DNA from 2 places in the Yersinia hibernica genome. Region 1 is predicted to be linked to the other one. Evidence: riboswitches for the same ligand, from Rfam matches in the RefSeq annotation. Region 1 holds a riboswitch; the other holds the start of a gene.

Region 1 (16,331 bases):
CAAAAACAATAAACGATGAATTAGAGGGGCTGGCAGCGGTTCTGAGAAATAAAACAAAAAACCGGGCTTTATGCCCGGTGCAATAATGCGGTCAATATGACGGAGGAATATTATTCGCCTGGGCAGCGCAGGCAACGTTCAGCCTCGTCAGTGCCCAATTTTAATTTGGACTGCAAATCACGCAATGCGGTACGCAAGCCTTCCTCAATAACCGGGTGGTAGAATGGCATATCCAGCATTTGATTAATCGTCATTTGCTGTTGATGAGCCCAAGCCAGCAGGTGCGCAATATGCTCCGCACTTGGCCCCATCATCTCGGCCCCCAGGAAGCGGCCGGTTCCCTGCTCACCATAAACCCTTAAAATACCTTTGTTTTTCAGCATGACCCGTGAACGGCCTTGGTTCTCAAAAGAGACTTCGCCGATGTCAAAACAACCGCAGGCACTGAACTTCTGTGATAATTCACGGAAAGTAGAACCGACCATCGCGATTTGCGGATCAGAAAACACCACAGAAATTGGGCTACGGCGTAACCCCGGCACCACTTCAGGGAAGCCGCCAGCATTGCCCCCCGCGATACGGGCCTGATCACTGGCTTCGTGCAGTAATGGCAGCTGGTTACTGGCATCACCGGCAATAAAAATGTGGGGCACACTGGTCTGCATTGTCAGCCGATCGGCGGTTGGAACACCGCTATCATCAAGGGCCAATGAGGTGTTTTCCAATCCCAGATTGTCGACATTCGGCCGGCGGCCGGTGGCGGCTAAAACATAATCCACCATAATTTCTTGTGATGAACCGGCTTCATCCAGATAGCGGATAAAGACTTTATCGCCCTCGCGCTGCATCACTTCAACTTTTACATCAGGATTGAGATAGAACTCTTCACCCAGCGTTTTGGCAGCATAATTGCGGACAATACTGTCAGTTAGCGGGCCGACACCGCCACCTACACCAAACATTTTGACCTGAACACCAAGCCGATGCAGTGCTTGGCCCAGCTCCAGCCCGATAACCCCAGGGCCGAAAACAGCGACTGATTCGGGCAGGTCATCCCAGTTAAAAACGTCATCATTGATAATGAGCCGATCACCCAGCGCATTCCACGCCGCAGGCCAAGTTGGGCGCGAACCGGTCGCAATCACAATGCGCTGCGCAATAATCTTAGTATGCCCATCAACTTGTAACGTGTTGTTATCAATAAAGCGGGCATAACCCTGAATTTTATCATTGGCTGGAATGCTGTCGACACCCTCCAGGACAAAACCGACAAAACGGTCGCGTTCGCGCTTCACACGACTCATGACTTCACGGCCATTAATCAGGATGTTACCTTGCGGATGGATACCAAAACCGGGGGCTTTTTCAATCTGATGTACAGCTTCAGCCGCCGCAATCAGCAGTTTGGATGGCATGCAACCGACGCGCGCACAGGTGGTACCGTATTCGCCACCTTCAATCATCACCACATTTGGGGTGGATAGTTTGGCAGCGCGGTAAGCGCCAAGCCCAGCAGTACCGCCGCCAATCACGGCGACATCAACGTTTAAGGTTTTCATGGCTACTCCTAGCTGAAAAAAAAGGTAGGCCGAAGCCTACCAAGCATACCCTTTGTACTTGATATTGCAGCGGCGTTCACTTGCGGCCTGGCTGCAATTTCAATGGCTCGGGGTATATTGACTTTATCTTCGTTTTATTAATGTTATTAAGCGGATAAATAGCTTTCTAAATCATCACTGCCACCGATGTGACGGCCACCAATAAATACTTGTGGCACAGTCCCACGGCCGCTCACTGCGCGCAGGCTGACGGTGGTGGCATCTTTGCCCAGCACGATTTCTTCATACTGAACCCCGCGCTCTTGCAACATTTGTTTCGCTTTGGCGCAGAATGGGCAACCTGGTTTGGTAAAGACAGAAACAGATTCCTGTACTTTGAAGTCAGGAGCCAGATATTTCAGCATCGTGTCGGCATCAGACACCTCAAACGGGTCGCCTGGTTTGTTGGGTTCGACAAACATTTTCTCGACCACACCATTACGCACCAGCATGGAGTAGCGCCATGAGCGTGGGCCAAAGCCTAGGTCAGCTTTCTCAACCAGCATATCCATGCCTTTGGTGAATTCACCGTTGCCATCTGGAATAAAAGTAATATTTTCAGCATGTTGATCGGATTTCCATGCATTCATCACGAAAGTATCATTGACTGATACACACAGAATGCTATCAACACCGTGCTGTTTAAATACCCCGGCCAGTTCGTTATAACGTGGCAAATGGCTGGAAGAACAGGTTGGGGTAAAGGCACCCGGCAGCGAGAATACAATTACAGTTTTATTATTGAACAAGTCATCGGTGGTTACATCAGCCCACTGGTCGCCTTGGCGGGTATGGAAAGTGACGTGTGGAATTTTTTTACCTTCGTGATGAGTAAGCATCTGTAACTCCTTAATTAAAAAATGAAATATTTCAATTTTTCTAGGTATCTTTTCGTTGGGACACATTATTCATTTTATCACTTGATAGTTCTAATCACTGATTGCTATCTTATCTATCGTTAATGGCTATCATAAAGCGGAGCAGCGATGAATATTCGTGATTTAGAATACTTAGTGGCGCTGGCTGAATTCAGGCATTTCCGGCGCGCCGCCGACTCTTGTCATGTCAGTCAGCCCACGTTAAGTGGCCAGATTCGTAAGTTGGAAGATGAGCTGGGCGTGATGTTATTAGAGCGCACTAGCCGTAAGGTACTGTTTACACAGGCTGGATTGTTGCTGGTGGAGCAAGCCAGAACAGTATTGCGTGAAGTCAAAGTGCTTAAAGAGATGGCCAGTTTACAGGGCGAGAGTATGTCTGGCCCGCTGCATATTGGGCTTATACCCACGGTTGGGCCTTATTTGTTGCCGCAAATCATTCCTATGCTGCATCAAACATTCCCAAAACTGGAAATGTATCTGCACGAAGCGCAAACCCAAAATCTTCTGGCTCAGTTGGATAGTGGTAAACTGGATTGTGCGATTTTGGCGCTGGTCAAAGAAACCGAGGCCTTTATTGAAGTTCCGCTCTTTGATGAGCCGATGCAATTGGCGATTTATACTGATCACCCATGGGCGGGTCGTGACAAAGTGCAGATGCATGAGTTGGCGGGCGAGAAGTTGCTGATGCTGGAAGATGGTCACTGTTTGCGAGATCAAGCCATGGGTTTCTGCTTCCAGGCAGGCGCTGAAGAAGACACGCATTTCCGTGCTACCAGTTTGGAAACACTGCGCAACATGGTTGCCGCGGGGAGCGGAATTACGTTATTGCCATCACTGGCGGTGCCAAATGAACGAGAACGTGATGGTGTCTGTTATCTTGAATGCTACAAGCCTGTGCCAAAGCGCACTATTGCATTGGTGTACCGCCCCGGTTCCCCATTGCGTGGCCGCTATGAGCAACTTGCCGAGGCGATACGTGAACACATGCAAGAGCGCATGAATCCCACCTTAGAACAGGCGGTTTAATCCATTCAGTGCTGCCACTCGGTAGGCTTCAGCCATGGTTGGATAGTTGAAGGTCGTATTAACGAAATATTCGATAGTATTACCTTCTCCTTTCTGTTCCATGATGGCCTGGCCGATGTGGATAATTTCAGCAGCGCGTTCACCAAAGCAATGAATACCAAGGATCTGCTTGGTTTCTCGATGGAACAGGATTTTTAAACTGCCGGTATCCATACCTACGATTTGCGCCCGCGCGAGGTGTTTAAATTGCGCCCGGCCAACTTCGTAGGGGACTTTCATTGCCGTCAAATCCTGCTCGGTTTTACCTACCGAGCTGATTTCCGGAATAGTATAAATCCCGGTGGGAATATCTTCGATCAGGTGAGCATTTGCTTCGCCTTTGATCATCGCTTGCGCTGCAATTCGTCCTTGGTCATAAGCGGCAGAGGCCAAACTCGGGTAGCCAATGACATCACCCACCGCATACACATGAGACAGTGCCGTCTGATACATGCTGTTGACCTTCAACAAACCCCGGCTATCGGCTTCCAGCCCGATATTTTCCAGCCCCAAACCATGGGTATTTCCGGTGCGGCCATTGGCATATAACAAGCAATCCGCTTTAACTTTTTTGCCTGACTTCAGATGAACAATAACTCCATCAACAGTGCCCTCAATCTGCTCAAATTCTTCGTTGTGGCGGATAACCACGCCGTTATTCCAGAAGTGATAAGAGAGCGCGTCTGACATTTCCTGATCCAGAAAAGCCAGCAGACGGTCGCGGGTATTGATTAAATCAACTTTGACACTCAGCCCACGGAAAATTGACGCATATTCGCAGCCAATCACCCCTGCGCCGTAGATTATAACGTGTTGTGGTTCATGGCTGAGTTGTAAAATAGTATCACTGTCGTAAATACGTTCGTGGGTGAAATCAACGTTTACTGGGCGATAAGGGCGTGAGCCTGTCGCTATCACGATGTTGTCGGCCCGCAGTGTATCGTTGGTGCCATCTGCATAACGTACGTTAATAGTATTGGCGTCTATAAAGCTGGCATCACCAGAGAACATTTGGCAGTGATTGCGATCATAAAAGCCTTGGCGCATACGGGTTTGCTGACTAATAACGCGATCCGCATGGTTTAAGATATCAGCGAAAGAAGAGCTGATGGTTCTGGCATTGTCACTGTAGAGTGGGTTTTGGTTGAATTCGATAATACGGCTAACGGCGTGGCGCAAAGCTTTGGAAGGGATGGTGCCCCAATGGGTACAGCCACCGCCCACATTATTATACCGTTCGATCACGGCAACGCGGGCACCTTGCTTGACCAACCCCATAGCGGCACCTTCACCGCCAGGACCCGAGCCAATAACAATGGCATCAAAATGGAAGTGCTGTTGCATGTAGGAGAGACCTATTATTATACAAAATTACAACGCTATATTAACATTATCCTCAGTATAACCCAATAAACAATGGGTAAATCACCGTGATGTGTGCTGTAAAGTAGCAATTCCGTATTGGAATGATACGTTTATATAACGGTTGTTACTATAAAGTTTGGTATATTGTTGACTATATGTCTTAGATTGAGAATTTGGATATCCCTTGGGTACGATTATGGGCGTCAGAGCACAACAAAAAGAGCGGACTCGTCGTTCCCTTATCGAAGCGGCGTTCAGCCAGCTGAGTGCTGAGCGGAGTTTCGCCAGCCTGAGTCTGCGGGAAGTTTCCCGCGAGGCGGGTATCGCACCGACTTCTTTTTACCGGCATTTCCGTGATGTCGATGAGCTTGGGCTGACAATGGTCGATGAAAGCGGCTTGATGTTACGCCAACTTATGCGCCAGGCGCGTCAACGGATTGCCAAGGGCGGCAGTGTCATCCGCACCTCCGTGTCCACATTTATGGAATTTATTGGTAATAACCCCAATGCGTTCCGCTTATTGTTACGGGAACGTTCCGGGACTTCCGCTGCATTTCGTGCAGCTGTAGCACGTGAAATACAGCATTTTATTGCTGAACTGGCTGACTATCTAGAGCTGGAAAATCACATGCCGCGCAGCTTTACTGAAGCCCAAGCTGAGGCCATGGTCACAATTGTTTTCAGTGCGGGTGCAGAAGTGCTGGACGTGGATATCGAACAACGGCGACAGTTAGAAGAACGTTTGGTTTTGCAACTGCGGATGATCGCCAAGGGCGCTTATTATTGGTATCGTCGCGAGCAGGAAAAACTCGCAGTGGCCCGTGCTTAATAAGATAAGGAAAATGATGGAACAATCTTGCTCTGAAAAAAAGTCTCACCGTGAAGCCGGCACGCTACTTTTGGCCTTGGTAACGGGGCTGGCAATAAACGGCTCATTTAACGCGTTATTTAGCGGGTTTGTCCCCTTTTCCGTCTTTCCGCTGCTGACATTAATCTTAGCGGTTTATTGCCTGCATCAGCGCTACCTTAATTTTGCCATGCCGCAAGGCCTGCCAGTGTTGGCTTCTGCGTGTTTTTTACTTGGCATTTTATTGTATAGCGCGATTGTTCGGGTTGAGCATCCGGCGATTGGCTCTAACTTTGTGCCCTCGATTCTGAGTGTGGTGTTGGTGTTTTGGATTTTATTTAAGTTGAAAGCACGTAAATCGGTACAGACGGATACTGACTCAGATACCGATAATCAACAGCCGCAATAACTTTCTTATTGATTAATATCACTTAATATAGAGGGCAACATCGTGTTGCCCTTTTGTTTATCTACGATTTTTGCTTTTTGTTAGCCGCGTTTTTCCAGTAAAACGCCACACTCCATATGATGGGTGTAAGGGAACTGATCAAAGAGCGCTAATCGGCTGATTTTATGGGTGTGTTGCAGTTGCTCGAGATTGGCACACAGTGTTTCTGGATTACAGGAGATATAAAGGATACGCGGATAAGCCTGTACCAGTTTGACCGTTTCATCATCCAACCCGCTGCGCGGTGGGTCGACAAAAATGGTTTCGCAGTTATAGCTGCTTAAATCAATACCTTTCAATCGGTTAAACTCGCGAACACCCTGCATTGCCTGAGTAAATTCTTCTGCAGACATCCGGATTATTTGCACATTGTCGATATGATTGGCGGCAATGTTGTATTGCGCCGCTGCCACTGACGGTTTGGCAATTTCAGTCGCCAGCACCCGCTCGAAATTACGTGCTAATGCCAGCGAGAAGTTGCCATTGCCGCAGTACAGCTCCAATAAATCACCGCTAGCCTGTTGAGTGACGTCAATCGCCCATTCCAGCATATGAATATTCACCGCAGCATTAGGTTGGGTGAAACTATTCTCGACCTGACGATAAATCATCTCGCGCCCGGCGACCGGCAACACTTCGTCAATATAGTCGTGATCCAGCATGATTTTGGTTTTTGATGCCCGGCCGATGAGTTGCAGATCAAAACCTTGCTGGCGCAGCTGGTCACGTAATTGCCGCGCTTTTTGCTGCCATTCTTCATCTATTTGCCGGTGATATAGCATGGACGCGATCAGTTTACCGCTCACAGTCGATAAGTAATCAATTTGGAACAGTTTGTAGCGCAAGATGGGCTCAGCTCTGATGGCGGCCATCAGGGCACTCATCAGACGATTGATTAGCAAACTAGCCACCGGGAATTGCTCGACCCGAATTCGCAACTTGGTCTGCGGGTCAAACATGATGTGGTACAGATCATCGCCATCGTGCCAAATACGGAACTCGGCCCGCATGCGGTAATGCTGTGCTGGGGAGCGAAATATTTCCGCGGTAGGGGCTTGAAACGGCGACATCATCGCCTGAAGACGGGCAGATTTTTCCGCTAATTGGTGGTCGTAGCTATCTGTCGGCAGGATGTCGGGCGTCATGATTTTTCTCGTCTGGCCAGTATAAAAGAGAGTTGCTGCTGCGGATTGTAGGGAAAGTGGAAGTGATGTCCAGTTTTGTTATATATATTCCACGTTCTAACGTTGGAAGTCTAGACATCTATTTGACTTGATCGTAGCATGGCGGTCCGGCCTCATGTTGTGACTTAAACACTTAAGAGTTAAAAGGGAATCCGGTGTAAATCCGGAGCTGACGCGCAGCGGTAAGGGGAAGTTAAGGCGATAGGTTTCAATCAGACACTGTCCGTAAGGATGGGAAGTCATCGCCGGCTCTGTTTAGCAGAGATCCCAAGCCCGAAGACCTGCCGGTATACGTCGCAATATTCGTGGTCGTCGCGTAATACCGGCCATGGCACTGCGGCATCCGCTATGTGTGTTTGGATGCTATTTCTAATGACAATTAAAAAATATTCGCTGTTCACAGCCCTTTCTGTGACGGCATTTTCTGGCTGGGCGCAGGACACCACCACCACCGGTAATAAAGATGAAATGATGGTGACCGCCAGCCGTTTTAAACAACCGGTCTCGACGGTATTAGCTCCCGCTGATGTTGTTACCCGCGATGATATTGACCGCTGGCAGGCAAAAAGCCTCAATGAAGTGATGCGCCGGTTACCGGGGGTGGATATCTCTCAAACCGGGGGGCTGGGTCAGGGCTCTTCTATGTATATCCGCGGCACTGAAGCTCGGCATGTTTTGGTCTTAGTTGATGGCATTCCTCTGGCGCGCACCGGTATTGTCAACAGTGTCAGTCTTAATCAGATTCCCATTTCCTTAGTACAGCGAGTGGAATATATCCGCGGGCCGCGCTCCGCCGTTTATGGTTCTGGTGCCATTGGCGGTGTTATCAACGTGATTACCCAATCTGACCAAGAAGGCGCGCAGATTAATGCCGGGGTCGGCTCTAAAGGCTACCAGCAATATGATGGCAGTGTTCGCCAACGTTTTGGTGATACCTTGGCAACATTGGCGGGTGGCTATCAAACCACCAATGGTTTCAATATCAAACCTGACTCTAATTATTCGGTGGACAGTGACCGAGACGGTTTTCGTAATAAAAATTTCTGGGCAGGATTGGATCATCAGTTCAACCAAGAGATTTCGGGATTTGTTCGCGGTTATGGTTACACCAATAGCACCGATTATGACGTCGGCAGTACCCCTTATCTGCCGGAATACAGTGGTGATAAAGAGCGTTTGTATAACCACACTTATGATGCTGGCTTGCGTTATGCTTCAGGCGCTTACTCTTCTCAGTTCATTGCGAGTTACCAAAAATATAAAGATTACAACTACAGCAGCCAATTAGGCCGCTATGGGGTAGCCACTACGCTCGACGATATGGATCAGCGTAATCTGCAATGGGGCAACACTTATAGCTTTGAAAATGCGACGCTAAGCGCAGGGCTTGATTGGCAGCAGCAACGTTTGGCTTCATCCAACACTACTATTTCTGATACCTACAAGCGCGATAACACCGGCTTATACCTGACTGGGCAGCAGAAAATAGGCAATGTGACATTAGAAGCTTCTGGTCGTGAAGATAAAGATGAACAATTTGGTTGGCATGAAACTTGGCAAACCGCGGCTGGCTGGGAGTTTGTTCCCGACTATCGTGTGACCTTATCTTATGGTACCGGCTTCTTGGCACCATCATTGGGTCAACAGCACGGAGCGCAGCGCTTCAGCCCACGGATTGAACCCAACAGTAACCTTAAACCGGAAGAATCGCGCCAATGGGAAGCGGGATTGGAAGGCATCACCGGGCCGGTTGACTGGCGCTTGTCTGCTTATCACAACAAAATTGACAACCTGATTGATTACTACTCTGCCCCGCTGACCTACATTGGGCAATATTACAATGTTAATTCAGCGACGATAAAAGGCGTGGAATGGACTGGGAACCTGACTACCGGCATATTTACCCACGCGGTCACATTGCAATACATTGACCCACGTAATGATCTTAATAATGAGGTCTTAGCTCGCCGCTCTAAGCAACAAGCTAAATATCAGTTGGATTGGACGATGTTCAATATTGATATGGACGTTTCTTATCAGTACTTCGGCAAACGCTATGATAATAGCACCTCGATGTATAACTCGACCCAACGTGAATTGCCGAGTTATAGCACACTAGACGTTTCAGCTGGTTATCCGGTTACTTCTCATCTAACAGTTCGTGGTAGAATTGCTAACCTGTTTGATAAAGAATACGAAACGGCTTATGGCTATAAAACCGCTGGACGAGAGTATTACCTCACAGGAAGTTATAACTTCTAACAAGGTTGATGCTGCGCTTCGCCCGACAGCGCTGATTTTTGATTCCGGTGTTGGCGGGCTATCTGTCTATCAAGAGATTCGGCAATTGCTGCCGGATCTCCACTATATATATGCGTTCGACAATGTCGCATTCCCTTATGGTGAGAAGTCCGGCGAGTTCATCGTCGAGCGCGTATTGGACATTGTCACTGCGGCACAACAGCGCCATCCGCTGGCGATTGTCGTTATCGCCTGTAACACTGCCAGCACGGTTTGCCTTCCCGCACTACGCGAACGTTTTACTTTCCCTGTTGTGGGGGTTGTCCCGGCTATCAAACCTGCGGTGCGCCTAACCCGTAATGGCGTGGTCGGCCTATTGGCCACCCGTGGCACAGTTCATGCTTCTTATACTCGTGATTTGATTGAACGCTTTGCGACAGACTGCAAAATTGAGTTACTGGGATCATCTGAGCTGGTGGAGTTGGCGGAAACCAAGTTACATGGTGGTGTTGTTCCGAAGGAAGCCTTAAAGAAAATCCTTCATCCTTGGCTGGCGATGCGCGAACCACCGGACACCATTGTATTGGGTTGCACTCATTTCCCTCTATTAACAGAAGAATTGGCTCAAGTATTACCGGAAGGTACCCGGATGGTTGATTCTGGTGCAGCCATCGCGCGCCGTACTGCCTGGCTCATATCTTCCCAAGAAAATGTGATTTCTTCCGATGAAGAAAACATCGCGTATTGCATGGCGTTTAATGCTGGCACTGATGCTTTATTACCCGTTTTACAGGGCTACGGCTTTCCATCGCTGGAAAAACTGCCAATTTAATGGCGTTTTGACTAAAGAATCAGCGGTTGAAAAGTTTTTTCAAATTAGGGGTTGCAGGCTGTCAGGAACTCCCTATAATGCGCCTCCACTGACCGGGAACAACGAAACACATCTCGCCGGGTCAGGAAGAGAAAAGAACGGTTTTGACTTCGCAAGAAACAAAATAATTCCTTGACTCTTCAGCGGGAAAGCGTATTATCTGCCTCCCGCGTTACCGTAAGATTCGCCGCAAGGCAAACGGGTAACGAACGCTCTTTAACAATTTATCAGACAATCTGTGTGGGCACTCGCAAGACGATATCAAAGCCTGTTTCGACAGGCAGAAATAATCAAAGTCTTGAAGAGTGACCAAAGCAGTACACATTTGAACTTCGGTTCGAATGCATATTTGCAGAAAGTAATCTTTGAGCATCGCCATTTCGGTGGCAAATCAAACAAATCTTAAATTGAAGAGTTTGATCATGGCTCAGATTGAACGCTGGCGGCAGGCCTAACACATGCAAGTCGAGCGGCAGCGGGAAGTAGCTTGCTACTTTGCCGGCGAGCGGCGGACGGGTGAGTAATGTCTGGGAAACTGCCTGATGGAGGGGGATAACTACTGGAAACGGTAGCTAATACCGCATGACGTCTTCGGACCAAAGTGGGGGACCTTCGGGCCTCACGCCATCGGATGTGCCCAGATGGGATTAGCTAGTAGGTGGGGTAACGGCTCACCTAGGCGACGATCCCTAGCTGGTCTGAGAGGATGACCAGCCACACTGGAACTGAGACACGGTCCAGACTCCTACGGGAGGCAGCAGTGGGGAATATTGCACAATGGGCGCAAGCCTGATGCAGCCATGCCGCGTGTGTGAAGAAGGCCTTCGGGTTGTAAAGCACTTTCAGCGAGGAGGAAGGCATAAAGGTTAATAACCTTTGTGATTGACGTTACTCGCAGAAGAAGCACCGGCTAACTCCGTGCCAGCAGCCGCGGTAATACGGAGGGTGCAAGCGTTAATCGGAATTACTGGGCGTAAAGCGCACGCAGGCGGTTTGTTAAGTCAGATGTGAAATCCCCGCGCTTAACGTGGGAACTGCATTTGAAACTGGCAAGCTAGAGTCTTGTAGAGGGGGGTAGAATTCCAGGTGTAGCGGTGAAATGCGTAGAGATCTGGAGGAATACCGGTGGCGAAGGCGGCCCCCTGGACAAAGACTGACGCTCAGGTGCGAAAGCGTGGGGAGCAAACAGGATTAGATACCCTGGTAGTCCACGCTGTAAACGATGTCGACTTGGAGGTTGTGCCCTTGAGGCGTGGCTTCCGGAGCTAACGCGTTAAGTCGACCGCCTGGGGAGTACGGCCGCAAGGTTAAAACTCAAATGAATTGACGGGGGCCCGCACAAGCGGTGGAGCATGTGGTTTAATTCGATGCAACGCGAAGAACCTTACCTACTCTTGACATCCACAGAACTTAGCAGAGATGCTTCGGTGCCTTCGGGAACTGTGAGACAGGTGCTGCATGGCTGTCGTCAGCTCGTGTTGTGAAATGTTGGGTTAAGTCCCGCAACGAGCGCAACCCTTATCCTTTGTTGCCAGCACGTAATGGTGGGAACTCAAAGGAGACTGCCGGTGATAAACCGGAGGAAGGTGGGGATGACGTCAAGTCATCATGGCCCTTACGAGTAGGGCTACACACGTGCTACAATGGCAGATACAAAGTGAAGCGAACTCGCGAGAGCAAGCGGACCACATAAAGTCTGTCGTAGTCCGGATTGGAGTCTGCAACTCGACTCCATGAAGTCGGAATCGCTAGTAATCGTAGATCAGAATGCTACGGTGAATACGTTCCCGGGCCTTGTACACACCGCCCGTCACACCATGGGAGTGGGTTGCAAAAGAAGTAGGTAGCTTAACCTTCGGGAGGGCGCTTACCACTTTGTGATTCATGACTGGGGTGAAGTCGTAACAAGGTAACCGTAGGGGAACCTGCGGTTGGATCACCTCCTTACCTAAAGATACGCATTGCGCAGTGTCCACACAGATTGTCTGATAGAAAGTAACGAGCAAATAAAGCCGGACTGAGAAATTAGTCGGGCTTTAGTACCTTGTTGGGTCTGTAGCTCAGGTGGTTAGAGCGCACCCCTGATAAGGGTGAGGTCGGTGGTTCAAGTCCACTCAGACCCACCAACTCACCATTCCCTGTTGAGTTGCAGCAATAAGGTGATTTTGCTTTTTATATGGGGCTATAGCTCAGCTGGGAGAGCGCCTGCCTTGCACGCAGGAGGTCAGCGGTTCGATCCCGCTTAGCTCCACCATATAAAAAACTATTTCAAAACGTACTGCGGTCGCAAGACTCAGTGGGTTGTGAAATATTGCTCTTTAACAATCTGGAACAAGCTGAAAATTGAAACATGACAGCTGAAACTTATCTCTCCGTAGAAGTGCTGAGATAAGGATTAACCTGTCATAGAGTCTCTCAAATAATCGCAATGCGACGATGTCGAAAGACACCTTCGGGTTGTGAGGTTAAGCGACTAAGCGTACACGGTGGATGCCTAGGCAGTCAGAGGCGATGAAGGGCGTGCTAATCTGCGAAAAGCGTCGGTAAGGTGATATGAACCGTTACAACCGACGATACCCGAATGGGGAAACCCAGTGCAATTCGTTGCACTATTGCATGGTGAATACATAGCCATGCAAGGCGAACCGGGGGAACTGAAACATCTAAGTACCCCGAGGAAAAGAAATCAACCGAGATTCCCCCAGTAGCGGCGAGCGAACGGGGAGGAGCCCAGAGTCTGAATCAGTTTGTGTGTTAGTGGAAGCGTCTGGAAAGTCGCACGGTACAGGGTGATAGTCCCGTACACAAAAATACACTTGCTGTGAACTCGATGAGTAGGGCGGGACACGTGACATCCTGTCTGAATATGGGGGGACCATCCTCCAAGGCTAAATACTCCTGACTGACCGATAGTGAACCAGTACCGTGAGGGAAAGGCGAAAAGAACCCCGGCGAGGGGAGTGAAATAGAACCTGAAACCGTGTACGTACAAGCAGTGGGAGCACCTTCGTGGTGTGACTGCGTACCTTTTGTATAATGGGTCAGCGACTTATATTTTGTAGCAAGGTTAACCGAATAGGGGAGCCGTAGGGAAACCGAGTCTTAACTGGGCGTCTAGTTGCAAGGTATAGACCCGAAACCCGGTGATCTAGCCATGGGCAGGTTGAAGGTTGGGTAACACTAACTGGAGGACCGAACCGACTAATGTTGAAAAATTAGCGGATGACTTGTGGCTGGGGGTGAAAGGCCAATCAAACCGGGAGATAGCTGGTTCTCCCCGAAAGCTATTTAGGTAGCGCCTCGTGAACTCATCTTCGGGGGTAGAGCACTGTTTCGGCTAGGGGGCCATCCCGGCTTACCAAACCGATGCAAACTCCGAATACCGAAGAATGTTATCACGGGAGACACACGGCGGGTGCTAACGTCCGTCGTGAAGAGGGAAACAACCCAGACCGCCAGCTAAGGTCCCAAAGTCATGGTTAAGTGGGAAACGATGTGGGAAGGCATAGACAGCCAGGATGTTGGCTTAGAAGCAGCCATCATTTAAAGAAAGCGTAATAGCTCACTGGTCGAGTCGGCCTGCGCGGAAGATGTAACGGGGCTAAACCATGCACCGAAGCTGCGGCAGCGACGCTTAGGCGTTGTTGGGTAGGGGAGCGTTCTGTAAGCCGTTGAAGGTGAACTGTGAGGTTTGCTGGAGGTATCAGAAGTGCGAATGCTGACATAAGTAACGATAATGCGGGTGAAAAGCCCGCACGCCGGAAGACCAAGGGTTCCTGTCCAACGTTAATCGGGGCAGGGTGAGTCGACCCCTAAGGCGAGGCTGAAAAGCGTAGTCGATGGGAAACAGGTTAATATTCCTGTACTTGGTGTTACTGCGAAGGGGGGACGGAGAAGGCTAGGCTAGCCGGGCGACGGTTGTCCCGGTTTAAGCATGTAGGCGGAGTGACTTGGTAAATCCGGTTGCTTATCAACGCTGAGGTGTGATGACGAGCCACTACGGTGGTGAAGTAGTTGATGCCAAGCTTCCAGGAAAAGCCTCTAAGCATCAGGTAACATTAAATCGTACCCCAAACCGACACAGGTGGTCAGGTAGAGAATACTCAGGCGCTTGAGAGAACTCGGGTGAAGGAACTAGGCAAAATGGTGCCGTAACTTCGGGAGAAGGCACGCTGGCATTAGGTAAAGAGACTTGCTCTCGGCGCCGAAGCCAGTCGAAGATACCAGCTGGCTGCAACTGTTTAATAAAAACACAGCACTGTGCAAACACGAAAGTGGACGTATACGGTGTGACGCCTGCCCGGTGCTGGAAGGTTAATTGATGGGGTCAGCCGCAAGGCGAAGCTCTTGATCGAAGCCCCAGTAAACGGCGGCCGTAACTATAACGGTCCTAAGGTAGCGAAATTCCTTGTCGGGTAAGTTCCGACCTGCACGAATGGCGTAATGATGGCCAGGCTGTCTCCACCCGAGACTCAGTGAAATTGAACTCGCTGTGAAGATGCAGTGTACCCGCGGCAAGACGGAAAGACCCCGTGAACCTTTACTATAGCTTGACACTGAACATTGAGCCTTGATGTGTAGGATAGGTGGGAGGCATCGAAGCGTGGACGCCAGTCTGCGTGGAGCCAACCTTGAAATACCACCCTTTAATGTTTGATGTTCTAACTCGGCCCCATAATCTGGGGTGAGGACAGTGTCTGGTGGGTAGTTTGACTGGGGCGGTCTCCTCCCAAAGAGTAACGGAGGAGCACGAAGGTTAGCTAATCACGGTCGGACATCGTGAGGTTAGTGCAAAGGCATAAGCTAGCTTGACTGCGAGAGTGACGGCTCGAGCAGGTACGAAAGTAGGTCTTAGTGATCCGGTGGTTCTGAATGGAAGGGCCATCGCTCAACGGATAAAAGGTACTCCGGGGATAACAGGCTGATACCGCCCAAGAGTTCATATCGACGGCGGTGTTTGGCACCTCGATGTCGGCTCATCACATCCTGGGGCTGAAGTAGGTCCCAAGGGTATGGCTGTTCGCCATTTAAAGTGGTACGCGAGCTGGGTTTAGAACGTCGTGAGACAGTTCGGTCCCTATCTGCCGTGGGCGTTGGAAGATTGAGAGGGGCTGCTCCTAGTACGAGAGGACCGGAGTGGACGAATCACTGGTGTTCGGGTTGTCATGCCAATGGCATTGCCCGGTAGCTAAATTCGGAAGAGATAACCGCTGAAAGCATCTAAGCGGGAAACTTGCCTCGAGATGAGTCTTCCCTGGGGCTTTAAGCCCCCTGAAGGAACGTTAAAGACTATGACGTTGATAGGCTGGGTGTGTAAGTGCAGCGATGCATTGAGCTAACCAGTACTAATGATCCGTGAGGCTTAACCTTACAACACCGAAGGTGTTTTAGAGAGAATTTTGATTTTCAGCGATGTTTACAGATTGGATTGACTGGCTGCGTGATGATTATCATGGAGCGGGTTGATTGAAACAGAATTTGCCTGGCGGCCATAGCGCGGTGGGACCACCTGAACCCATGCCGAACTCAGAAGTGAAACGCCGTAGCGCCGATGGTAGTGTGGGGTCTCCCCATGCGAGAGTAGGACACTGCCAGGCATCAAACACGCATTATCAGAGTGACATCTGGTGATGGACAAAATCGCCAGAGGCGGTTTTGCACAGCGAGGAGCGCTGGCCCTGAAGAGGGTAAGTATCGGGAAGATACACGTAAAAGAATCGGTGGAGCGGTAGTTCAGTTGGTTAGAATACCTGCCTGTCACGCAGGGGGTCGCGGGTTCGAGCCCCGTCCGTTCCGCCACTTATTTAAATTATGCCTGCTAATTTTAGCAGGCA
Region 2 (16,331 bases), 2.3 Mb from region 1:
AACCGGGGCGTTGAGCAAAGTGAATATGCAGGTAGCTGGCCTGAGTCCGTTTTACTTGATAGCCACTGCGCCAGCGCTGGATAACTGCACCATCGCGCCACTTGCTGCTATCAAAAACTGGCGTCAATGGGCTGGTAAAATCGGAGTAATGGAATTCATGACCGCGTAAAATCTCGCCTTGTGCTGCCAATAACGTGTCACTGTTGGCCTGTGCTTGGCAGTAGCCAAAGCGGGTTAAACGTTTTCCCATCCGGCTGTCACCGGCCAAGATTCCTACCATCGAATGGCGTTGCCCATTCTCATCAGTTAAACCTTCGCCCAGATACATCAAGCCGCCGCATTCGGCATACAGCGGGATTTGCTGCCGGTGGGCTTGCTGTAATGCGGCATGCATCGCGGTATTAGCGGCCAACACCGGGGCGTGGATTTCCGGGTAACCGCCCCCCAGATAAATCATCTGGCAGGCGGGCAAATGGCGGTCATGTAGGGGGCTAAAACGTTGGATGCGCACCCCGGCTTGCTCTAGCAAATCCAAGTTATCGGGATAGTAAAAATTAAAAGCTTCATCTTCGGCTAAGGCCAATGTTAGGCCATCAGCCAAGGCCTGCGGGGGTAATGCGGGCGGGGTGCCCACCGGGAGTTCAGTGGCAGAAGTCAGAGCCAGCAATCTGTCCAGATCGATAAATTCTTCAACCTGCTGAGCCAGCCGTTGCCAACGTGGGTCGCTATCTGGCTGTTTGCCAGTTGGTCCGCCGCGCTCTTGCGCCGGAATCAACCCTAAGTGGCGCGATGGCAATGCCACATCTTCCATCACCGGCAAACGACCCAATACTGGAATGCCGCAATAGTGTTCTATGGCATGGCGAATAAGTTGATAGTGATTATCTGAATTGACGCGGTTAACAATCACGCCTGCAATGTGGAGATTAGGATCAAATTGGCAAAAACCGAGCACGGTGGCGGCAACCGAGGTTGATACGGCCTTGCCATCAACTAACAAGATAACCGGGCAGCCCAACTGTTTGGCCATCGCCGCACTGCTGCAATAATCAGGATCAGTCCCATAGCCGTCATACAACCCCATGACGCCTTCAATCACCGCAACATCGGCATGGCACATATGCTGGTTATACAACCCATTGAGGGTAGCGGATGGCAGCATAAAGGCATCGAGGTTGCGCGAAATTACGCCACTGACGGCGGTATGCCAGCCAGTATCCAGATAATCCGGCCCGACTTTGAAAGGTTGCACCGACAATCCACGCGCCATCAGCGCCCGCAAAATACCCAGCGTGACAGTAGTTTTACCGCATCCACTGCCGGTGCCTGCGATGATAAATGCTTGTTTGCCTGAGTGTTGCATAAAAAAATCCCGCCATTTCAAGCGGGATTTGCAGGGTCAAAAAGGTGCAGTTACGCAACGACACCGCTGCGCGCATCTGATGACAACCCGCTTCCCACCGAAGGAGTTGAAACTCTTTTACTGATTTGGCAGGTCTTCTGGCTTAGCTTCATCCTCCCCCGCTACCTTCCCAATCCTATGGATCAGTGGTCTCAGCGGGTTCGTCAGCATCACAGCAGCGGGGGCTGCGGGGGATTGTCACCCCCTTCCCAATCGTGACTTTAGTGCAAGTACACGACATAACCATTTCAGTAACTGAAATTATCTAATTACAGTAGACTCTGTTATTAATTTCTTTTCTTACTATGTAATTTATCTCTTTATTTACACTGTTATAACAGGCCATTTATTAATTGATAGCCTGATAGAATTCCTTAAAATTAATATACGCCTTTCTGATCGGAAAAAATGGTTAATTTTATTTTTTGCGAATAATTTTTTTGCTAAACCATAACAAATAATTGTCACTGAATATGATTATTAACCATTAAAAACAATAAGTTATGATGACATTTTAGTTAAAAAAAACAGCAATAAATTGCCATTATTTATTTTATATTATTAATACTAGGTTTAATTTTTAAATAGATAATCTTGAGTGAATAGCATGACCAATTGATATTAGATCAATAACTGTCATTCCATTTCGCTACGCTCAGAAGAAAGCGAGCGAAATACCTGCGGTGTCACATTGTAAGTCTGACGGAACACTTTGCAGAAATAGCTGGTCTGGGAAAAACCTAAATTCTTGGCAATACTGGCAATGCTCCAGTCACTGTGTTGCAACATCTCACGGGCATTAGCCATCCGCTGCTGATTGACCCAGGCATTAAAGCCGATGCCCTGATATTTTTTAAACAATTTGCTGAAGTAGTAAGGGCTGAGATAAACCTTCGCGGCCACTTCTTCCAACCGCAATTCTTCCGATAAATGTGTGTCAATATAGCGCAATGCTTTCTTCATTTTACTGTCGTGGGGGTGAACCGGGCGTATTCTACCCGGTTCTTTGCTGCCCATATTGTCATTGATAACCACAAAGTTGAGATGCTTTTTGAGGCAATTCTCCACAATCAACTTCAGTAAATCCGCTGAAGCAATCACCCGAGAAAAATCCATAATGGGCACATTGTGGAATTCATCCATCAGTGCCGGATTCTGTTGCCAGTGATTATCAACACTAAGGATATCAATTAAGTAAACATCCGAATGTAGCCGCACCTGACCGCATAGCACAAACCCGACCAAATGGCCGGCGATAACTAACGGGATAGAGAAATCCGTTAGCCCGGCGTGGCAACGGTAAATGCAAGGCTCATTGGATTTTGAGGCTTCAAGGCCACCACAGCGATCACTCATTCGGCAACGCAGGTGGTTAACCGGGTCTTGGCGCATCAATTGACAAAATGGGGTGAAGTTAAAGAGGTCAGAAATTTCTTCGCCGTGAATATTCACCACGACCACAGCCAGCCCGGTTGCCTGAGCAAAATCCTGCGCGATTTTATTTATGAGCTCTGAGTTTAGAGAACTGGCAGAAATCATGATAAAACCTCTCAGTTAATTTTAATTTATTGTTATTAAGTTTCGTTTGTTACTATAAATCATCCCTGTAATGAACAATGTGTTGCTGCTTTGTTATATTTTCATTCCTATTTGCAATGTGGAAAACCCATATCCCTGTCGAGGTTTGTGCTTTAGTGAAATGAAGGAAAATAACAATTCACTTTACCAGAGTCATAATCAACAGGGGACTATAATCAGTCTATTAACCAGAATAGATCACGAAATTCCCTCATCTTAATACCTATTTGCAGTCCCAAGATGAGGAAATCATCATTAATTTTTAATAGCCTAATTTACTATTTCTTCATCATCCAACTTACAGGTCTTGCACGGCAGGTTTTTACCAATAAAGAAGCGGTAAACAGCTGCACCCAAGCAAGCACCAATAATAGGGGCCACAATAGGAACGATGAAATAAGGAATATCACGACCACCGGTCATCGCGAGTTTCCCCCACCCGGCAAAGAAAGTAAATATTTTAGGGCCAAAATCACGCGCGGGGTTCATAGCAAAACCGGTTAATGGGCCAGTCGCCGCACCAATCACCGCCACCAGAATACCAATTAAAAGCGGCCCTAATGCCCCACGAGGAACACCATTGCCATCATCCGTCAATGCCATAATCAGCCCCATCAAAATTGAGGTAATAATGATTTCAACAAATGCGGCTTGCCATACACTAATAGCCGGTGATGGGAAGGTACTGAAAATACTGGCCAGTTGCAGACTATCCAAACTGCCGCGCACCATCTGATGTGCCGTTTCAAAATCAGTGAATAAATTGTGATACAGCATATAAGACAGCGCCGCACCACCAAAAGCCCCGGCAATTTGCGCAACACTGTAAGGAATAACTTTACGGCCTGGGAAGCAGGCAAACAGCCATAAAGCAATGGTGATGGCTGGGTTAAGATGAGCACCAGAAATCCCGGCAGTCAAATAGACGGCCAGTGAAATTCCAAGCCCCCACACAATACAGATTTCCCACAAGCCAAAACTAGCACCGGCCACTTTCATTGCCGCCAAGCAACTAATACCAAAAAATAAAAACAGCCCGGTGCCAAGAAATTCTGCCATACACTGGGCTTTGAGTGAGTCGTTCATAGGGTTACCCTGCTTGAAGTTATTATGATTAATACGTTGTGTTCAGTAATGCACGGCCCTTGACTCAACCACTATAAAGAGACAGAAAATGAAAGTGTTGTCGTAATCTGCCATTCATTAAACAAAAACTAGAGTTTCAATAACAAATTATTGCTATTGCGTCGTCATAAAACAACCGCAATGCCCTGAGAATAAACCAGTTAGAACTGAATTTAATAATGTGACTTTCTTGCCATTTATTCTTTCTATTATTGTTATCAAGCTCGCAGTTTCTCATTTTATGTGAGCCAACTCTTCCTTTATGTTAATGCGCGCAAATACCAAAGATAATATCGCCTGTCACCACTTAAATTTTAATTTTGAATCTGCCATAGCCAATTATTGTCACTCATCAATTATTAAATAGACTTAAAAAATAATAAGTTAATGTTTATGGTGACAATATTTTGTTATTTCGTCGCTAACCATTCTCGCCAGTAAATTCATTACAGCCATTCTTTTTCATTGCTTGTTTGTATATTCAATTCCAGCACGAACCTGACAACGTTATTTCTGAACATGACAATCCAAGCCAGAACACGGCATCTGATATTCCGTCGAGGTATTTATGCAACAAGAAGCACTAGGAATGGTGGAAACCAAAGGGTTGACCGCTGCCATTGAAGCTGCTGACACCATGGTGAAATCGGCCAATGTGACGTTGGTAGGCTATGAAAAAATTGGCTCCGGCCTGGTCACTGTCATCGTACGTGGTGACGTCGGGGCGGTAAAAGCGGCGACTGATGCTGGCGCAATTGCAGCCGCTAACGTGGGGGAAGTGAAATCTACCCATGTCATCCCACGTCCACACACCGATGTTGAGAAATTTTTACCCAAGGGAAATAGCCAATGAAAAGCAATGACCTGGTCGACCAAATTATGGCGCAGGTGATAGCAAAAGTCGGTGAACACGCTCCGGCGTCTTCTGCACCATCATTTGATAAACCATCATTCAATAAACAACCATCCTATAAACAACGAGATACGGCTATGGCTGAGAAAACTTGCAGTTTAACGGAATTTGTTGGAACCGCGATCGGTGACACGGTCGGACTGGTAATCGCCAACGTCGATAGCGCCTTACTAGATGCAATGAAGCTCGAAAAACGTTATCGCTCCATTGGTATTTTGGGCGCTCGCACTGGCGCTGGCCCGCACATCATGGCGGCGGATGAAGCAGTAAAAGCCACCAATACCGAAGTGGTCAGCATTGAATTACCACGCGATACCAAGGGTGGCGCTGGCCATGGTTCGCTGATTATTTTCGGTGGCGATGACGTTTCTGACGTCAAACGTGCGGTGGAAGTAGCACTGAAAGAGTTGGACCGGACTTTCGGCGATGTTTACGCCAATGAAGCGGGCCACATTGAATTGCAATACAGCGCCCGCGCCAGTCATGCATTAGAAAAAGCTTTCGGCGCACCGCTGGGGCGCTCTTGTGGTGTGATTGTCGGCGCACCGGCATCCATCGGTGTTTTGATGGCCGATACCGCCGTTAAATCCGCCAATGTTGATGTGGTGGCTTACAGCTCACCGGCACAGGGCACCAGTTTTAGTAACGAAGTGATTCTGGTTATCTCCGGTGACTCTGGCGCGGTTCGCCAGGCTGTGATTTCTGCCCGTGAGATCGGCAAAACGGTATTAGCCACCTTAGGCGCTGAACCGAAAAATGACCGCCCTTCTTATATCTGATGCCACAGTGAGGCTGTTTCATGAAATCGAAAAGATTTGAAGCATTGGCAAAACGCCCGGTTAATCAGGACGGTTTTGTCAAAGAGTGGATCGAAGAAGGCTTTATTGCCATGGAAAGCCCGAACGACCCAAAACCATCCATCAAAATTGTGAACGGCGTGGTGACTGAGCTCGACGGCAAGCCACAAAGCAGTTTCGACCTAATTGACCACTTTATCGCCCGCTACGGTATCAATCTAGAGCATGCGGAAGAAGTGATGAAGATGGATTCCGTCAAGTTGGCCAATATGCTGTGTGACCCCAATGTGTCGCGCCGCACCATTGTGCCGCTGACGACCGCCATGACACCGGCCAAAATCGTCGAGGTGGTTTCCCACATGAATGTGGTGGAAATGATGATGTCGATGCAGAAAATGCGCGCCCGTCGTACCCCATCACAGCAAGCCCACGTCACCAACGTGAAAGATAACCCGGTGCAAATTGCCGCCGACGCCGCCGAGGGTGCATTCCGCGGTTTTGATGAGCAAGAAACCACCGTGGCGGTAGCCCGCTACGCACCATTCAATGCTATTGCGCTGTTGGTTGGCTCGCAAGTGGGCCGCCCAGGAGTTTTGACTCAATGTTCTTTGGAGGAAGCCACTGAGCTGAAACTGGGGATGCTGGGCCACACCTGTTACGCGGAAACCATTTCAGTTTATGGCACTGAGCCGGTATTTACCGACGGCGACGATACCCCATGGTCAAAAGGTTTCCTGGCCTCTTCCTATGCATCACGCGGCTTAAAAATGCGCTTTACCTCCGGTTCCGGCTCCGAAGTTCAAATGGGCTACGCCGAGGGAAAATCCATGCTGTATCTGGAAGCGCGCTGCATTTATATCACCAAAGCCGCCGGGGTTCAGGGGCTGCAAAACGGCTCTGTCAGCTGTGTCGGCGTGCCATCAGCGGTGCCATCGGGCATTCGCGCCATTTTGGCGGAAAACCTGATTTGTTCGGCGCTGGATTTGGAATGTGCCTCCAGTAACGACCAGACCTTTACCCACTCAGATATGCGCCGTACCGCTCGTCTGCTGATGCAATTCCTGCCGGGTACTGACTTTATCTCCTCCGGTTATTCGGCGGTGCCGAACTACGACAACATGTTCGCCGGCTCCAACGAAGATGCCGAAGACTTTGACGATTACAACGTCATGCAGCGCGACCTGAAAGTGGATGGCGGCCTGCGCCCGGTATTGGAAGCGGATGTGGTGGCGATTCGCAATAAAGCTGCACGCGCTCTGCAAGCTGTATTTGCCGGAATGGGCCTGCCGCCTATCACTGACGAAGAGGTGATTGCGGCAACTTATGCCCACGGCTCAAAAGATATGCCAGAGCGCAATATCGTCGAAGACATCAAATTTGCTCAAGAAGTTATCAGCAAAAACCGCACCGGTCTGGAAGTCGTGAAAGCCTTGGCGCAAGGCGGCTTTGAAGATGTGGCGCAAGACATGCTCAACATCCAGAAAGCCAAGATTGCCGGTGACTACCTGCATACCTCGGCCATTATCAAAGGTGATAACCAGGTGCTGTCAGCGGTGAATGACGTCAATGACTACGCAGGGCCAGCTACCGGTTACCGGCTGGAAGGTGCACGTTGGGAAGAAATTAAAAATATTCCAAACGCGCTTGATCCAAATGAGCTTGGCTAAGGGGTTCACGAAATGGTGGATATTAACGAAAAACTGTTACGCCAAATTATTGAAGGCGTATTGCAGGAAATGCAGGGAGACCAGAATACCGTCTCCTTTAAGCAAGAGACCCAAGCTGCGCCAACGGCAACCGCCGTGGCTTCAGGGGATTTTCTCACTGAAGTGGGGGAAGCGCGTCCAGGCACCCAGCAGGATGAAGTCATTATTGCTGTCGGCCCGGCATTTGGATTGTCGCAAACCGCCAATATCGTCGGGATACCGCACAAAAATATTCTGCGCGAAGTGATTGCCGGAATCGAAGAAGAAGGTATCAAAGCACGCGTCATCCGCTGCTTTAAATCCTCCGATGTGGCCTTTGTCGCAGTTGAGGGCAACCGCTTGAGCGGCTCGGGGATCTCTATCGGCATCCAGTCAAAAGGCACCACGGTGATTCACCAGCAAGGTCTGCCACCGCTCTCCAACTTAGAGCTGTTTCCACAGGCCCCACTGCTGACACTGGAAACCTATCGCCTGATTGGTAAAAACGCCGCCCGCTATGCCAAACGGGAATCACCACAACCGGTTCCGACCCTAAATGACCAAATGGCCCGGCCAAAATATCAGGCCAAATCCGCGATTCTGCACATTAAAGAAACCAAATATGTGGTGACTGGCAAGAATCCTCAGGAACTCCGGGTGGCGCTTTAACAAAGGAAAACACAATGAATTCCGAAGCTATTGAATCCATGGTTCGCGATGTGCTGAGCAAGATGAACAGCTTACAAGGCCAAACGCCAACTGCAGCTTGTGCTCCAGCGGTCAGTTCGCGCAGTGATGCCAAAGTCGCTGATTATCCGCTGGCGAATAAACACCCTGATTGGGTGAAAACCGCCACAAACAAAACGCTAGATGACCTGACATTGGCTAACGTGCTGAATGGCAGTGTGACTTCACAGGATTTACGTATTACCCCAGAAATCCTGCGTATTCAGGCATCTATCGCCAAAGATGCCGGTCGCCCACTGCTGGCAATGAACTTCGAACGTGCGGCCGAGCTGACCGCGGTGCCCGATGACAAGGTGCTGGATATCTACAACGCCCTGCGCCCATACCGCTCCAGCAAAGAAGAGTTACATGCCATCGCCGATGACTTGGAACAGACCTACAAAGCGATTATTTGCGCTGCTTTCGTGCGCGAAGCCGCCGTTTTGTATGTCCAGCGCAAGAAGCTAAAAGGCGACGATTAATTTGGCGATATCAAACGAAGGGAAATAGGTCGTTGGGGTCGTAGCGGCGTGAGCCGCCGGAGCGCCCCTAGACATATAGGCCCTTCGCTCACCTCGGCTAAATCAGTGGGGTGTTACTGTCAGCAACTTAAGGTAAGAGATATGGATTACATCGTCGGGGTAGACATCGGCAACTCATCAACAGAAGTCGCATTGGCACAATGCATGACTGATGGTCAGCTGCACTTTGTTACCAGCACCCTAACCGAAACCACCGGTATAAAAGGGACGCAACGCAACATTTTCGGCATTAATAAGGCGCTGAATTTGTTGGTGGAAAAGGCCGGTATTGCGCTCAGTGATATCAGTCTGATCCGTATTAACGAGGCAACCCCGGTAATTGGTGATGTGGCGATGGAAACTATCACTGAAACCATTATCACTGAATCCACCATGATCGGCCACAACCCGAAAACCCCCGGAGGGCTGGGGTTGGGGGTCGGGCTGACTATCACTCTTGATGAGCTGGTCACCCGTGACCCTGCCCAACCTTACATTCTGGTGGTGCCATCCGCAGTGGATTTTGCTGATGTCGCTGCGGTGGTTAATGCCGCCAGCGGTGCCGGATACCGCATTAGCGCGATTATCCTGCAACGCGATGATGGGGTTCTGGTCAGCAACCGCCTAAATAATCCACTGCCCATCGTCGATGAAGTGCTGCATATCGACCGCATTCCAATGGGCATGCTGGCGGCGGTTGAAGTTGCCATGCCAGGTCAGGTGATTGAAACCCTCTCTAACCCTTATGGTATTGCCACGGTCTTCGAACTCAGTGCCGAAGAAACCAAAAATATTGTTCCCGTGGCACGCGCGTTGATTGGCACGCGCTCGGCGGTAGTGGTGAAAACGCCAGAAGGGGATGTTAAAGCCCGCTCCATCCCGGCCGGGCATCTGGAGTTATTCGCCGATGGCCGTACTGTCCGCGTGGATGTTGCCACCGGAGCAGAGGCCATTATGACCGCAGTTAACCGCTTTCGGCATCTGGACAATGTGAGTGGCGAAGCGGGCACCAATATCGGCGGCATGCTCGAACACGTGCGCCAGACCATGGCGGAGCTGACCAACAAACCCACCAATGAAATCTTCATTCAAGACCTACTGGCCGTTGATACCGCCGTGCCAGTTAATGTCATTGGCGGGCTGGCGGGTGAGTTCTCGCTTGAGCAGGCGGTGGGTATCGCCTCCATGGTGAAATCTGATCGTCTGCAAATGGCGCATATCGCCAGTGAGATCGAAAAGACCCTGAACATTGATGTACAAGTCGGGGGGGCGGAAGCCGAAGCGGCGATACTCGGCGCGCTGACCACACCAGGGACAAGGCGGCCACTCGCCATCCTCGATTTGGGCGCGGGCTCTACCGATGCCTCCATTATCAATGCCCAAGGCCAAATCGTGGCAACCCATCTGGCCGGCGCTGGGGATATGGTCACGATGATCATTGCCTCTGAGCTGGATCTTCAAGACCGCTATTTAGCCGAAGACATCAAAAAATATCCATTGGCAAAAGTGGAAAGTCTATTCCATCTGCGCCATGAAGACGGCAGTGTGCAGTTCTTCCCACAACCGCTGCCGCCCGAGGTTTTTGCCCGATTAGTGGTCGTCAAACCCGAGGGGCTGGTGCCACTGCCGGGTGATTATGCACTGGAAAAAGTGCGCAATATCCGCCGCTCCGCCAAACAGCGGGTGTTCGTCACCAATGCGCTTCGCGCCCTACGCCAAGTCAGCCCGACCGGCAATATCCGCGATATCCCCTTCGTGGTGCTGGTTGGCGGCTCGTCGCTGGACTTTGAAATCCCGCAATTGGTCACCGACGCCCTCTCCCACTACAAGCTGGTGGCCGGTCGCGGCAATATTCGCGCCAGTGAAGGCCCACGTAATGCGGTGGCAACCGGGCTGATTCTGGCCTATCAGCGGGAGAGTGGCCGATGAACTTTTCCCATGATGCACCCGCCATTGTTATCAGCCTAACCTCGTCAATACCCGAGGCGGTCTGGCACCCGATATTACTGGGAATTGAAGAGGAGGGAATTCCCTGGCAATGGCAGCAAGACGACGAGGGTGATGCCGTACAACGCGCCTGGCAGGCGGCGACCCGCTCCCCATTATTAGTGGGGCTGGCGTGTTCTGCCGACGAAATCGTGCTGCATTTTCGCAATTTACCGCCCACCAGCCCGCTGTTTCGGCAAGCGTGGGCACAAGACTCAGACCCACTACGGCGGCTAGGCAACAATGCCGCCCGACTGGTGAAAGGTTTACCGTTTAAGTTATAGCCACAACCCATAAAAGGATAAATGAAATATGAACAACGCATTGGGCTTAGTTGAAACCAAAGGTTTAGTCGCTGCTATTGAGGCGGCTGACGCCATGGTCAAGTCTGCCAACGTACAGCTGGTGGGATACGAAAAAATCGGCTCTGGCCTGGTCACAGTGATGGTCCGTGGCGATGTCGGCGCAGTAAAAGCAGCGGTTGACGCCGGTTCTGTAGCAGCCAGCGCGGTGGGTGAGGTGAAATCTTGCCATGTTATCCCACGCCCGCACAGCGATGTAGAAGCCATTTTACCGACCTCTGCCTAAGGGTTAAGAAGAGGAACACAGCGTGAAAACGTCACTGGGTTTACTTGAAGTTAACGGTCTAGCGCTGGCGATAGGCGCGGCGGATGCCATGGCAAAAGCGGCATCCGTCACCCTTACCGGGATTGAAAAAACCAACGGTTCTGGCTGGATGTTAATCCGCCTGACCGGTGATGTGGCCTCGGTACAGGCGGCAATCAACAGCGGTGTCGCCCTTGCCCAACAACACCATGGTTTAGTCTCGCACGCAGTATTGGCCCGCCCGGCAGATGCGTTAATGGCGCATTGGCAAGCGCCCAAATGTGAGCCGATAGCCGCCAAAGCGCCAACCTTGAGCGAAGTTGCGCACGAGGTCGCCATCGAGGTTGTTATCTCTGAAGTGTCCGCCGATGAGCAGGCGGAGGTTGAAGAGGCAGCAGCCCCTCGGCCTGCCGCCACCGACGATGCCCCGGCAATAGCCTTGAACGCGGAAAAAAAGAGTGCAGAAAGTGAGGCCCAGCCGGCTGTGCGTGTGAGCTGCAATCTCTGCCTCGACCCGGCTTGCCGACGCCATAAAGGCGAGCCTCGCTTTCGCTGTATCCACTTAGGTAAACGAGGAAAAATCTGATGGAAAAAGCGTTACTGGAACCCGTTGTCAGTAAGATCCTCGACGAAATGCGTCTTCGTCCGATCCCACTTGGGGTTTCCAACCGACACCTGCACCTCGCGGTGCAGGACTACCAGCAATTATTTCCCAATCAGCCGCTGGTCGAGAAAAAAGCGCTGCTACAACCCGGCCAATTTGCCGCCGAACAGACGGTCACTTTGGTCGGGCCAAAAGGCAGTTTAAACAATGTTCGCATCCTGGGGCCATTACGCAGCCGCAGCCAAGTAGAAATTTCGCGCACCGACGCCCGCACTTTGGGTATCAATGCGCCGCTGCGCATGTCGGGTAATTTGGACGACACTCCGGCTATCCGCTTGGTCAGCCCATACGGCGAACTGGAGTTACCCCACGGCGTGATTGTGGCACTGCGGCATATCCATATGTCACCGCTGGACGCCCTTATCTATCGGGTCAAACACGGTGACCGAGTGCAGGTGGCAATCCAAGGCAGTGGTCGGCGGCTGATTATGGATGATGTGGTTATCCGCGTTTCACCCCAAATGAAACTGGAAATGCACATTGATACCGACGAGGCCAATGCGGCAGGTGCCGATGATCCGGCGGCATTTGCCACATTGTTAACGCCATCACAGGCAACGCAGCCATGAACTTAACGCAGGCACAAACCGAACAACTGGTCAGCCAGATTGTCACGCGGTTAGTTGAGCGCGAACGCCGGGTGCATACCTTGCTGCTGCCCCAGCTCCGCGCCGGGCTTGATCCTGCGCTATTCATCCACCATGCCACGCTGCATTTAATGTTGCCGGACTTGGCATTTATCTGCCGGTTAGCACAGTCCGACACCCGCTGCCCGGCGGTAGCGGCCCTGAACGAAGCATGGTCATGGGGCATGAAAGTGCATATCAGTTTGCAGCGCCAACTATTGCCAGCGCTGCCCGCTGCGGCACTGCGCCGTATGCCGCTGAGTTTCAGTGACAGCCAAGGCATGGCGGTACGGTTTTATGCAGGCCAGGTGTTGAGCTATCGCGATCTCGCCACACTCGACCCCGGCTGGTTGCTTATCGACCACCCTACGCTGGTGACACCGCTGGCAAAAGACCAGCTGTTAGCCCGTCACATTCAACTGTTAAGGCAGGAGTAAATCATGCAACTGGCCAGAGTGGTAGGTTCCGTGGTCTCAACGCAAAAATCGCCGACGCTGATTGGTAAGAAGCTGCTGTTAGTGCGCCGTGTGGCCGGTGATGGGTCACTGCCACCGGATAGCAACACGCCGGATGAAGTGGCGGTCGATTCAGTCGGTGCCGGCCAAGGCGAGTTAGTGTTGCTGTCCGGCGGTTCCAGCGCCCGGCGTGTTTTTGCCGAGCCAAATGATGCCATCGACCTGGCCATCGTCGCCATCGTCGATGAATGCTCTTACTGATTGCGCGGGTGATTTTATGAGTATCTATACCAAAACTGGCGATGCAGGCACCACCGCCCTATTCACTGGCCAACGGGTGAAAAAAAGTCACCCACGGGTAGAAGCCTACGGCACATTGGATGAACTGAATGCAGCCCTGAGTCTGTGTGCCCGTGCGGCACAGGGCGAGGAAAATCTTCAGCTACTGGACGCCGTACAGCACCAACTATTTTATTTCAGTGCTGAACTAGCCAGCGAGGGCATAGCAACGCCTCCCGCAGGGCGCAAAAGTATTCATGAGCAAGACATTCATGCGCTGGAACAGGCGGTAGACCGCTGCATGGCACAGTTACCACCGGTTCACAGTTTTATCCTGCCCGGTAATAGCGAGGCCGGCAGCCGCTTGCATTTTGCCCGCACCCTAGCACGGCGCTGCGAACGGCGGCTGATTGAGCTAGCAGAACAAATCCCGGTGCGCCCGGTGCTGTTGCAATACCTAAACCGGCTATCCGATTGCCTGTATGCACTGGCGCGTGATGAAGACCAGCGCCAACAATTGCAGCAAACCGCACAAACTGTCGTGGCCCGTTATTTGGCGGCAACCGAGCTGCCGTCTGTACCAATCGCTGCCACAGCGCCAGCCAATATTGCCACAGCAGAACTCGGATTTTCCGCGGTCCATCAGTTAGTTAAGCTGGCGGTTCATGCCGCGATGACATTACAAATTGCAGTGGTGGTGGCACTGACTGACCGCCACGGCAACATGATTATGACCTACCGCATGCCCAATGCCCTGCTGGTCAGCAGTGAGCTGGCACCGAAAAAAGCCTGGACCGCCGTGGCCTTAAAAACCGCCACCCATCAACTTAGCCATGCCATTCAGCCGGGGGCTGACTTATTCCAATTAGAGGCCAGCACCGGCGGCAAAGTGGTGAGTTTTGGCGGCGGTTACCCACTGTGGCGCGATGGCCAATTGGTCGGCGGGCTGGGGATCAGCGGCGGCAGCGTCGAACAAGATATGCACATTGCAGAAGCGGCCATATCGGCTTTACACCTGAGGAATGAATAATGAACACCAATGACCTTGAATCTCTCATTCGCACTATCCTCACCGAGCAACTGACGCCCGCACCTGCGTCTGCCTCCAGCGCTATTTTTGCCAGCGTGGATGAAGCAGTGAATGCCGCCCACCGCGCATTTTTGCGCTACCAACAAAGCCCGATGAAAACCCGCAGCGCCATAATTAGCGCCATCCGCGAACAGCTTAAACCACAGCTTGCATCTTTATCTGAGCGCGGTGCCAGTGAAACCGGCATGGGAAATAAAGAAGATAAATTCCTGAAAAATAAAGCTGCATTGGAAAACACCCCGGGGATTGAAGATTTATCGACCACTGCGCTTACCGGTGATGGCGGCATGGTGTTATTTGAATTCTCACCATTTGGGGTCATTGGTTCTGTTGCCCCCAGCACCAATCCAACCGAGACCATTATCAACAACAGCATCAGCATGCTAGCTGCCGGTAATGCGGTGTATTTCAGCCCGCACCCTGGAGCCAAAGCAGTATCACTGGATTTAATTGCCCAAATTGAAGAGATAGTTTTCACCAGTTGCGGCATCCGCAATCTGGTGGTGACGGTGCAAGACCCCAGCTTTGAAGCCACCCAACAGATGATGGCGCACGATAAAATTGCCTTACTGGCAATCACCGGTGGGCCGGGCATTGTGGCGATGGGAATGAAAAGTGGCAAAAAAGTGATTGGCGCCGGGGCCGGTAACCCGCCATGCCTGGTGGATGAAACCGCCGAATTAGTAAAAGCGGCGCAGGATATTGTGGCCGGTGCCTCCTTTGACAATAACCTGCCCTGCATTGCAGAGAAAAGTCTGATTGTGGTGGAGAGTGTTGCCGACCGCCTATTACAACAAATGCAAGCTTTCGATGCTTTATTAATCAGTGATCCGCAAGAGGTCGACAGCCTGCGCCAAGCCTGCCTGACACCACAGGGCCATGCTAATAAAAATCTGGTCGGTAAAAGCCCGGCAGAGTTACTGAAAGCCGCGGGGCTAACCTGCCCGGCGAAAGCACCGCGCCTGTTACTGGTTGAAGTGGCCGGTGACGACCCTCTGGTCACCACCGAGCAATTGATGCCGCTGTTGCCGGTGGTGCGGATAAAGGATTTTGATGCTGGCCTGACACTGGCATTGCAAGTGGAAGCAGGCTTGCATCACACCGCAACCATGCATTCGCAGAATGTTTCGCGCCTAAACCTGGCGGCGCGTCTGCTGCAAACCTCTATCTTTGTGAAAAATGGCCCGTCCTATGCTGGGATTGGCGTGGGTGGCGAGGGCTTTACCACCTTTACCATCGCCACCCCGACCGGAGAGGGCACCACCTCGGCGCGTACTTTTGCACGTCAACGCCGCTGTGTGTTGACCAACGGTTTCTCCATTCGCTGAGTGAGGTCGTATGAAGACTTTTTTCCTACAAACTCGCATTTATAGCGGGGAAGGCAGCCTTAAAGTGCTGCAACGTTTCCAGCAGCGTAAAATCTGGATTGTGTGTGACGGCTTTCTGGCGACCTCGCCATTGTTAGACCGCCTGAAACAAGCGCTACCCGCAGACAACCAGATAAGTCTGTTCAGTGATATTACGCCAGATCCGAACATCGCCACGGTGGTGAAAGGCATTGAACAAATGCACACACAGCACCCCGACATCGTGATTGGCTTTGGAGGGGGATCAGCACTGGATGCCGCCAAAGCTATGGTCTGGTTTAGCCGCAAACAAGGGCTGGAGATAGAAACCTGCATTGCTATCCCGACCACCAGCGGCACCGGTTCTGAAGTGACCAGCGCTTGCGTCATCAGTGACCCGGAAAAAAGCATTAAATATCCGCTATTTGACGATGAAATTTACCCGGATATCGCCATTTTGGATCCGGCGTTGGTAGCGAGTGTGCCACCGGTTATCACCGCCAATACCGGATTGGACGTGTTGACACATGCG

The links. A riboswitch is a leader RNA that binds a small molecule or an ion and turns the genes downstream of it on or off. The one in region 1 is predicted to bind cobalamin.
Positions count from the first base shown of each region.
Region 2: linked by a shared signal. The riboswitch ahead of D5F51_RS11425 (cobyrinic acid a,c-diamide synthase CobB) and the one ahead of btuB (TonB-dependent vitamin B12 receptor BtuB) in region 1 are both predicted to bind cobalamin.

Region 1 covers NZ_CP032487.1:141,930-158,260, forward strand. The annotation lists gene D5F51_RS00660 (energy transducer TonB family protein) at 1-19, shown strand, start outside; gene D5F51_RS00665 (dihydrolipoyl dehydrogenase) at 111-1,559, opposite strand; gene D5F51_RS00670 (glutathione peroxidase) at 1,706-2,437, opposite strand; gene oxyR (DNA-binding transcriptional regulator OxyR) at 2,585-3,502, shown strand; gene sthA (Si-specific NAD(P)(+) transhydrogenase) at 3,485-4,885, opposite strand; gene fabR (HTH-type transcriptional repressor FabR) at 5,103-5,735, shown strand; gene D5F51_RS00690 (YijD family membrane protein) at 5,749-6,162, shown strand; gene trmA (tRNA (uridine(54)-C5)-methyltransferase TrmA) at 6,243-7,346, opposite strand; cobalamin riboswitch at 7,479-7,688, shown strand; gene btuB (TonB-dependent vitamin B12 receptor BtuB) at 7,758-9,647, shown strand; gene murI (glutamate racemase) at 9,592-10,458, shown strand; rRNA gene D5F51_RS00715 (16S ribosomal RNA) at 10,902-12,444, shown strand; tRNA gene D5F51_RS00720 (tRNA-Ile) at 12,547-12,623, shown strand; tRNA gene D5F51_RS00725 (tRNA-Ala) at 12,676-12,751, shown strand; rRNA gene D5F51_RS00730 (23S ribosomal RNA) at 12,961-15,867, shown strand; rRNA gene rrf (5S ribosomal RNA) at 15,979-16,094, shown strand; tRNA gene D5F51_RS00740 (tRNA-Asp) at 16,220-16,296, shown strand.
Region 2 covers NZ_CP032487.1:2,414,914-2,431,244, forward strand. The annotation lists gene D5F51_RS11425 (cobyrinic acid a,c-diamide synthase CobB) at 1-1,363, opposite strand, end outside; cobalamin riboswitch at 1,474-1,665, opposite strand; gene pocR (transcriptional regulator PocR) at 2,039-2,941, opposite strand; gene pduF (propanediol diffusion facilitator PduF) at 3,251-4,066, opposite strand; gene pduA (propanediol utilization microcompartment protein PduA) at 4,674-4,958, shown strand; gene pduB (propanediol utilization microcompartment protein PduB) at 4,955-5,797, shown strand; gene pduC (propanediol dehydratase large subunit PduC) at 5,818-7,482, shown strand; gene D5F51_RS11455 (propanediol/glycerol family dehydratase medium subunit) at 7,498-8,169, shown strand; gene pduE (propanediol dehydratase small subunit PduE) at 8,184-8,708, shown strand; gene D5F51_RS11465 (diol dehydratase reactivase subunit alpha) at 8,850-10,676, shown strand; gene D5F51_RS11470 (glycerol dehydratase reactivase beta/small subunit family protein) at 10,673-11,017, shown strand; gene pduJ (propanediol utilization microcompartment protein PduJ) at 11,046-11,321, shown strand; gene D5F51_RS11480 (BMC domain-containing protein) at 11,344-11,925, shown strand; gene D5F51_RS11485 (phosphate propanoyltransferase) at 11,925-12,572, shown strand; gene pduM (microcompartment protein PduM) at 12,569-13,066, shown strand; gene D5F51_RS11495 (EutN/CcmL family microcompartment protein) at 13,070-13,345, shown strand; gene D5F51_RS11500 (cob(I)yrinic acid a,c-diamide adenosyltransferase) at 13,362-14,393, shown strand; gene D5F51_RS11505 (aldehyde dehydrogenase family protein) at 14,393-15,781, shown strand; gene D5F51_RS11510 (1-propanol dehydrogenase PduQ) at 15,792-16,331, shown strand, end outside.